2 linked regions of the Dongshaea marina genome follow. The protein of the gene in region 1 interacts with the protein of each later gene in a pairwise test. Links are inferred from orthologs where the notes say so. Each region holds a gene or a part of one and is shown in the gene's direction. Other genes may lie near its edges.

Region 1 (4,126 bases):
CTTATCAAACAAGCCATCACATTTTTCAGTGATCCAGTCCAGGCGCACAGGGTTCAGTTGGTGAAGCGCCTTAAACTCACCCTGCTCATCCCACCAGGAGTGGGCCATGGCCTCAAATTTCTCTATCTCTTGAGGATCGATATTCATTCCATTTCTCTTACTTTGCGCATCAGGAAGAGGGACAGTATACCCTAGGGTGAGACTCACAGAAATTATCCTTGATCTCTCGGGAGCTGAGTTGTTTAAAGCTGGTATGTCAAGTCAATTCAGGACTGCTTCGAGCGGCTTTTCTGTGGTATCATGCGCTACTGCTAAAAAATTGATAACAGGTTGGGGATTAAGGCACATATGAGCGATCAGGCTAATGAGATCCTGCCGATTAATATTGAGGAGGAGCTAAAGAGCTCCTATCTGGAATATGCGATGAGTGTCATCGTAGGCCGTGCACTACCGGATGTACGTGACGGCCTCAAACCGGTACACAGGCGTGTGCTGTTTGCGATGAATGAGCTCAGCAATGACTGGAACAAGCCATACAAGAAATCTGCACGTGTGGTCGGTGATGTCATCGGTAAATATCACCCCCATGGTGATACGGCGGTTTATGACACCATAGTCCGTTTGGCCCAGGACTTCTCGATGCGTTATACCCTGGTCGATGGCCAGGGGAACTTCGGTTCGGTCGATGGTGACTCTGCGGCAGCGATGCGTTACACCGAAGTACGCATGGATAAGATTGCTCATGAGCTGCTGGCCGATCTGGATAAAGAGACGGTTGATTGGGTTCCTAACTATGATGGAACCGAGCAGATCCCTGCGGTTCTTCCGACCCGAGTTCCGAATCTTCTGGTCAACGGTTCATCGGGGATTGCGGTGGGGATGGCGACTAACATCCCACCTCACAACCTCAACGAGGTGATCGATGGCTGTCTGGCGCTGATCGCCAATGAAGATCTCAGCTGTGATGAGCTGATGGAATACATTCCGGGTCCGGATTTCCCAACCGGAGCCATCATTAATGGTCGCAGTGGTATTTTGCAGGCCTATCGTACCGGGCGCGGCAAGATCTATATTCGGGCCCGCACTGAAATCGAGCAGATGGACAGCGGTCGTGAGCGGATCGTGGTTACCGAGCTGCCCTATCAGGTCAATAAGGCCCGCTTGATCGAGAAGATTGCCGAGCTGGTAAAAGATAAGCGCCTGGAGGGGATCAGTGCGCTGCGTGATGAGTCGGACCGTGAAGGGATGCGGATGGTCATCGAGCTCAAGCGCGGTGAGATGGCCGATGTAGTGCTGAATAACCTCTATGCCCACACCCAGATGCAGGTGGTGTTCGGGATCAACATGGTGGTTCTGGCCGATGGTCAGCCTAAGATCCTCAATCTCAAAGAGGTGCTCAAGGCGTTTATCCAGCACCGTCGTGAAGTGGTGACTCGCCGGAGTATTTTTGAGCTGCGTAAGGCTCGGGATCGAGCCCACATTTTGGAAGGTCTGTCGATCGCATTGGCGAACCTGGATCCTGTGATTGAAGTGATCCGCAAATCACCCACCCCTGCCGCCGCGAAAGAAGCACTGGTCGGCCAGGGCTGGGAGCTGGGACAGGTTGCCGGCATGCTGGAAAAGGCCGGAGATGATGCGGCGCGCCCCGAGTGGCTGGAACCTGAGTTCGGGATCCGGGACGGCCTCTACTATCTGACCGAGGTCCAGGCCCAGGCGATTTTGGATCTGCGCCTGCAGAAACTGACCGGTCTTGAGCATGAGAAGATTATCGGCGAATACCAGGAGATCCTGGAACAGATCGCAGAATTGATGCGGATCCTCAGCGACAGCGTACGCCTGATGGAAGTGATCTGTGAAGAGCTGGAAGCGGTCAAGGCCGGTTACGGCGATGAGCGTAAGACTGAGATCACCACCTCCAGCGCCGAGATCAATATCGAAGATCTGATCACCCCGGAAGATGTAGTGGTGACCCTGTCTCACCAGGGCTACGTGAAATATCAGCCGCTGACCGACTATGAGGCGCAGCGCCGTGGTGGACGCGGTAAGTCGGCGACCCGGATCAAGGAGGAGGATTTTGTTGAGCGCCTGCTGGTGGCCAATACCCATGACACCATCCTGTGCTTCTCGAGTCGCGGACGCCTCTACTGGCTCAAAGTCTACCAGCTGCCAGAGGCGACCCGTGCCGCCCGTGGCCGACCGATTGTGAACCTGTTGCCTCTGGAGGAGGGGGAGCGGATCACCGCAATTCTGCCGGTACAGGCATACGATGATGATAAATATATCCTGATGGCGACCGCATCCGGTACGGTGAAGAAGACACCGCTGTCGGCCTATAGCCGTCCGCGTTCTGCCGGGATCATTGCCTTGAACCTCAATGAGGGGGATGAGCTGATCGGGGTGGATATCACCACGGGTGAAGATGACATCATGCTGTTCTCTGATGCCGGTAAGGTGGTGCGCTTTAACGAAAAGGTTCGTGACAGCGAGAGCGGTGCGGTGAAGCTCGATGATGAGGGCAATGAGCAGTTGGCCATTCGTCCTATGGGCCGGACCGCAACCGGGGTGCGTGGGATCAAGCTTGCCGATGGCAGCAAGGTGGTTTCTCTGATCGTACCGCGTGGCGAGGGTGAGATCCTGACGGTGACCGCCAATGGCTACGGTAAGCGGACTGCCCTGGATGAGTACCCTGCCAAGAGCCGGGCAACCCAGGGGGTGGTCTCGATCAAGGTGACCGAGCGTAACGGCCTGGTGGTCGGAGCGGTTCAGGTGGTCGAAAAAGACGAGATCATGCTGATCACCAATGGTGGCACTTTGGTAAGAACCCGGGTTCACGAGGTGAGTGTCATTGGTCGTAACACCGCCGGAGTTCGTTTGATCCGTACCGGGGATGATGAGCAGGTGGTTGGTTTGCAGCGGATTGATGAGCCTTCGGATGAGGAGGATCAGGAGCTGCCAGCGGATATGGCCGGTGAAGCGACTGAGGAAACCCCTTCTCAGCAGCAAGACAGCGACAGTGATGAAGAGTAAAGCTCTTTGATCTCTGGGTGAAAAAAGCCAGCAGATGCTGGCTTTTTTATTACGTTTTTTCCGTGTTAGTGTCGCTTTAGCACCAGGGCCTCATAGGGACGCAGGGTCAGCTGCTCCTCTTTAAGGCTTGGCGCCGGATAGTTACCCAGCAGAGGCTGACACTGGTTGAGTCCCTTGAGCCGGATCGGTTTCTCCCCGGCATCGAAGCTTAAGATCACCCACAGCTCCTCCTGCTCATCCTTACGCAGGTAGCCGTAGAGAGCATCATCCCCAAGCTCGATCAGCTCCTGCCTGCCATAGGTCAATATCGGATGAGCCTTACGCAGGGCGATAGCGCTGCGGTAATAGTGAAGGATCGATTCGGGATCGCGCTCAGCGGCATCCACATTGATGGCAGGGTAGTTGGGGTTGATCTTGATCCAGGTGTTGTCGGAGCTGGAGAAGCCTGCATTTTTGCTGCTGTCCCACTGCATCGGAGTTCTTGAGTTATCCCGCCCCTTGTAGAGCAGGCCGGGCAATAGCTCCTCCTTGCTCTTGCCAAGTTCCCGCTGCTCCCGATAATAGTTAATCATCTGAATATCCCGAAACTCTTGTGGCTCGAAGTGGCAGTTGGTCATGCCGATCTCCTCTCCCTGGTAGATATAGGGAGTCCCCCACTGGGTGAGCTGGAAGGTTGCCAGCATCTTCGCCGATTCGATCCGGTAGCGATCATCATCCCCGAATCGCGAGACGCTGCGTGGTTGATCGTGGTTCATCAGGTAGGCACTATTCCAGGATTTACCATACAGGGTGTCATGCCACTTCTGCATCACCTCCCTGAGCTTAGGTACACTAACCTTGCCGACCTCGTAATGCTCAGCAGAACGCTTATCCACATCCATTGCCTCGAAATGGAACAGGGTCTGAAGCTCCCGTCTATCTTCGCCGCACAATAGCAGGGCATCTTCGGCGGTCGCCCCCGGGCACTCGCCGACCGTCATACAGTCATAGCGTGACAACACTTTGGCATGGATATCCTGCAAAAACTCGTGCAACCTGGGGCCGTTGTTATAGAAGGCCCCGATGTCGTGGGTATCCTCGGGTATATCCGGCAATCCTG
Region 2 (4,009 bases), 3.3 Mb from region 1 along the record:
TCAGCTGAATCTGCATCACTTTCGTAATATCGCAAACGCCTCACTGCAACCGGCCCGCGGCATTAACCTGCTGACCGGGAATAACGGAAGTGGTAAGACCAGTTTGCTGGAGGCGATCCACTGCCTGGGGTATGGGCGTTCATTTCGCTCCCACAGGGCTAGTCGGATCATCCGTCATGGGGAGTCGGCCTATGTATTGTTCGGGCGCTTGTCCGATGAGGATGCTGCAACTGAGCTGGCGATCGGCATGGAGCGGAGTCGATCGGGGGTGTCCCAGCTAAAGATTGGCGGCCAATCCGCGGATAGCCTTGCGGCCCTTGCCAGGCTATTGCCGGTACAATTGATCGATCCCCAGGGGGGTGAGTTGCTCAGTGGTGGCCCTAAACTCAGGCGATCCTTTATCGACTGGGGAGTGTTCTACCAGGACAATAGCTTTCACCCCTTGTGGAAACAGTTTAGCCGGCTTCTTAAGCAGCGTAATGCACAGCTTAAGCAGAGCCGCGGTTATCAGGCGCTCGGTTTCTGGGATCAGGAGCTGACCCGGATTAGTGAAGAGATCGCGGAAAAAAGGGCGGAATATTGCGAAGGATTTTTCTCGCAAGCTGTTGATTTTATTGGATTTTTTCTTCCTGAGTATGAAGTTTCTCTTGATTATTATCAGGGGTGGGATCATGAAAAATCCCTCGGAGAGCTTCTTCAGGCAAATTTTGAACGGGATCGGGTGCTGGGCTATACCAGCACCGGGGCCCATAAGGCCGATCTCCGGCTAAAGGCAAATGGTGTTCCTGTTTGCGACATCCTGTCGAGAGGACAACTGAAGCTGATGGTATGTGCGATGCGCCTGGCGCAGGGTTGTTACCTCTCAGCACAGGGCGATAAGAAAGTTATTTTCTTAATCGATGATTTTGCCTCTGAGCTCGACTCAGAAAAGCGCCATCTATTGATGGAACGGTTACAACAGAGCGATTCTCAAATCTTTGTCACAGCCATTGATCTTGATCATCTTGATCCCGAGCTGGTTGCCCGGGCTGATAAGATGTTTCACGTGGAACATGGCAGGATTTCTGAGATATCCCGAAGTGTGAGAGCAAGCGATGAGTGCTGATAACAGTTATAACTCCTCAAGTATTAAGGTATTAAAAGGTCTGGATGCGGTGCGTAAGCGTCCGGGAATGTATATCGGGGACACCGATGATGGAACCGGCCTGCATCACATGGTATTTGAGGTGGTCGATAATGCGATTGATGAGGCATTAGCGGGTCATTGTAGTGACATCATAGTCACCATCCATGCGGACGGATCTGTCTCGGTTAAAGATGATGGTCGCGGTATTCCTGTGGATATGCACCCGGAAGAGGGGCGTTCGGCGGCCGAAGTTATCATGACGGTACTGCATGCCGGTGGTAAGTTTGATGATAACTCCTATAAGGTATCAGGTGGTCTGCACGGGGTCGGGGTTTCCGTGGTAAATGCCCTGTCCGATCGTCTGCAGATGATTATTCGTCGCCAGGGGCATATCCATGAGCAGAACTATCACTTAGGGGAGCCTCTGGAGCCTCTCAAGGAGGTTGGAAGCACCGAGTCCTCAGGTACTGAGATCCGCTTCTGGCCAAGTGAAGAGATCTTCTCTGATACCAACTTCCACTACGACATCCTGGCCAAGCGGCTGCGTGAGCTCTCTTTCCTTAACTCGGGGGTGTCAATTCGCCTGATTGATGAGCGGGAGAACCGTGAAGATCATTTCTGCTACGAGGGCGGGATTCAGGCATTCATTGAATATCTCAATCGTAGCAAGACGCCGATCCATCAGAAGGTTTTGCACTTTAATATGGAGCGTGACGATGGGATCAGCGTTGAAGTCGCCCTGCAGTGGAATGATGCCTATCAGGAGAATATCTTTTGTTTTACCAATAACATTCCTCAGCGCGATGGTGGAACACACCTGGCGGGCTTCCGTGCCGCACTGACCCGAACACTGAATAACTTCATGGATAAAGAGGGTTATAGCAAGAAAGCCAAGACCTCTGCATCCGGTGATGATGCCCGGGAAGGTTTGACCGCCATTATTTCGGTGAAGGTTCCGGATCCCAAGTTCTCTTCTCAGACCAAGGATAAGTTGGTCTCCTCTGAAGTGAAGACCGCCGTTGAGCAGACCATGGGTGAAAAGCTCAGTGATTATCTTCTGGAAAACCCTCAGGATGCACGCTCGGTGGTTTCAAAAATCATCGATGCCGCGCGGGCGCGTGAGGCTGCGCGCAAGGCGCGTGAGATGACTCGCCGCAAGGGAGCACTGGATCTGGCCGGTCTGCCCGGCAAACTGGCTGATTGCCAGGAGAAGGATCCGGCACTTTCAGAACTCTACATAGTGGAGGGTGACTCGGCAGGTGGTAGCGCCAAACAGGGTCGTAACCGGAAAAACCAGGCGATCTTGCCACTTAAGGGTAAGATCCTCAACGTTGAAAAAGCTCGCTTTGATAAGATGCTCTCCTCTCAGGAGGTGGCAACTTTGATCACGGCTCTGGGCTGCGGCATCGGCCGGGATGAGTATGATCCGGACAAGATGCGCTATCACAACGTCATCATCATGACCGATGCGGACGTCGATGGTGCGCACATTCGGACCCTGTTGCTTACCTTCTTCTACCGTCAGATGCCGGAGCTAATCGAGCGCGGCTATGTTTATATTGCTCAGCCACCTCTGTATAAAGTCAAAAAGGGTAAGCAGGAGCAATACCTCAAAGATGAACTGGCTCTGCTCGAATACAAGACCACCATGGCCCTGGATCGTGCCGCACTGCATGTCAATGAGTCGGCTCCCGGGATTAGTGGTGAGCCTCTGGAGAAGCTGATTGCCGAATATCGTAAGGTTCAGAAGCTGATCGAGCGCCTGTCCCGGCGTATTCCATCTGTGGTTTTGAACCAATTGATCTATCAATCGGCTCTGGCAATTGAGTCTTTGAATGAGCAATCAGTGGTAGAAACCTGGTGTAAAGAGCTGGAGCTGGCACTGTGTGAAGGCAAGGTTAATGGCTGTGATTACTCAGTGACTGCCAAGCTTGATGAGGAGCGTGGCATCTATCTGCCTGTGGTGATGATCCGTCAGCATGGTATTGAGCATGCGAATCCTCTGAGCTACGACTTCTTTGCTTCCGGTGAATACTCACGTATTTTGCAGCTGGGTGAGAAGCTGGCTTCACTGCTCGAAGAGGGTAGCTATGTGAGCCGCGGTGAAAAGCGGATGCCGATCGCAAACTTTGAGGATGGCCTCAACTGGCTGATGAATGAAGGAGCTCGGGGTGTGAGCATCCAGCGCTATAAGGGACTCGGTGAGATGAATCCTGAGCAGCTGTGGGAGACCACCATGGATCCTGAGGTTCGTCGAATGCTGCGGGTGACCATCGAAGATGCGGTTGCTGCGGACCAACTGTTTGCGACCCTGATGGGAGATCACGTTGAGCCGCGTCGCCAGTTCATCGAAGAAAATGCCCTGAAAGTGGCAAACCTGGATATCTGATTTAAGCTTTTAGCGAATAAAAAAAGGAGCCTTCGGGCTCCTTTTTTATTGCTTGTGGCTTCTTTTCTCGGGGTTATAGATAACCGATATCGCTCAGGGTATCAGCCAGGATCTGGTAGCCCTTCTCAAGCTCATCAAGAGGTTGAGTGTAGTTTAGACGTAAACATTGGCTTTGATGTGGCCAGCTCTTATCATCAACTCCACTAAAAAATGGCTCACCGGGAACCACCAGCAGCCCCCTGTCTTTTAGTTTCTTGTAGAGCTCAAAGGAGGTGACAGGAAGGTTTTTTAGCCATAGCCATAAGAACAGCGAACCTTCGGGTTGATGGAGCAATACCCTTTTGTCGCTGATCTTGTGCCTGAGCAGGGCGATCGCCTGGTTACAGCGCTCCTGGTAGTAGGGACGAATTGTGTGATCAGCCAGTTCCAGCAGCTTGCGATTTTTGATTGAGTTCAGCAGTAGCCGGGGCCCGATTGCACCGGGAGCCAGATTG

Evidence for each region.
Region 2: the proteins of gyrA (region 1) and gyrB interact in binary tests that used the Escherichia coli proteins (3 or more experiments, as listed by UniProt). The link is inferred for Dongshaea marina from one-to-one orthologs.

Annotation. Positions count from the first base shown.
Region 1 is NZ_CP028897.1:3,334,412-3,338,537, reverse strand. The notes cover bases 1-3,227. They hold gyrA (DNA gyrase subunit A), read left to right. Parts: upstream 1-348; coding sequence 349-3,027; downstream 3,028-3,227. Other genes in these bases: DB847_RS15610 (alpha-glucosidase), read right to left, coding at 3,093-3,227; ubiG (bifunctional 2-polyprenyl-6-hydroxyphenol methylase/3-demethylubiquinol 3-O-methyltransferase UbiG), read right to left, coding at 1-147. In the rest of the region: more of DB847_RS15610, read right to left, coding at 3,228-4,126. UniProt on the Escherichia coli protein: A type II topoisomerase that negatively supercoils closed circular double-stranded (ds) DNA in an ATP-dependent manner to maintain chromosomes in an underwound state.
Region 2 is NZ_CP028897.1:2,180-6,188, forward strand. What follows is about bases 695-3,804. They hold gyrB (DNA topoisomerase (ATP-hydrolyzing) subunit B), read left to right. Parts: upstream 695-1,094; coding sequence 1,095-3,515; downstream 3,516-3,804. Other genes in these bases: recF (DNA replication/repair protein RecF), read left to right, coding at 695-1,105; DB847_RS00025 (valine--pyruvate transaminase), read right to left, coding at 3,589-3,804. Also shown: more of recF, read left to right, coding at 1-694; more of DB847_RS00025, read right to left, coding at 3,805-4,009. UniProt on the Escherichia coli protein: DNA gyrase negatively supercoils closed circular double-stranded DNA in an ATP-dependent manner to maintain chromosomes in an underwound state.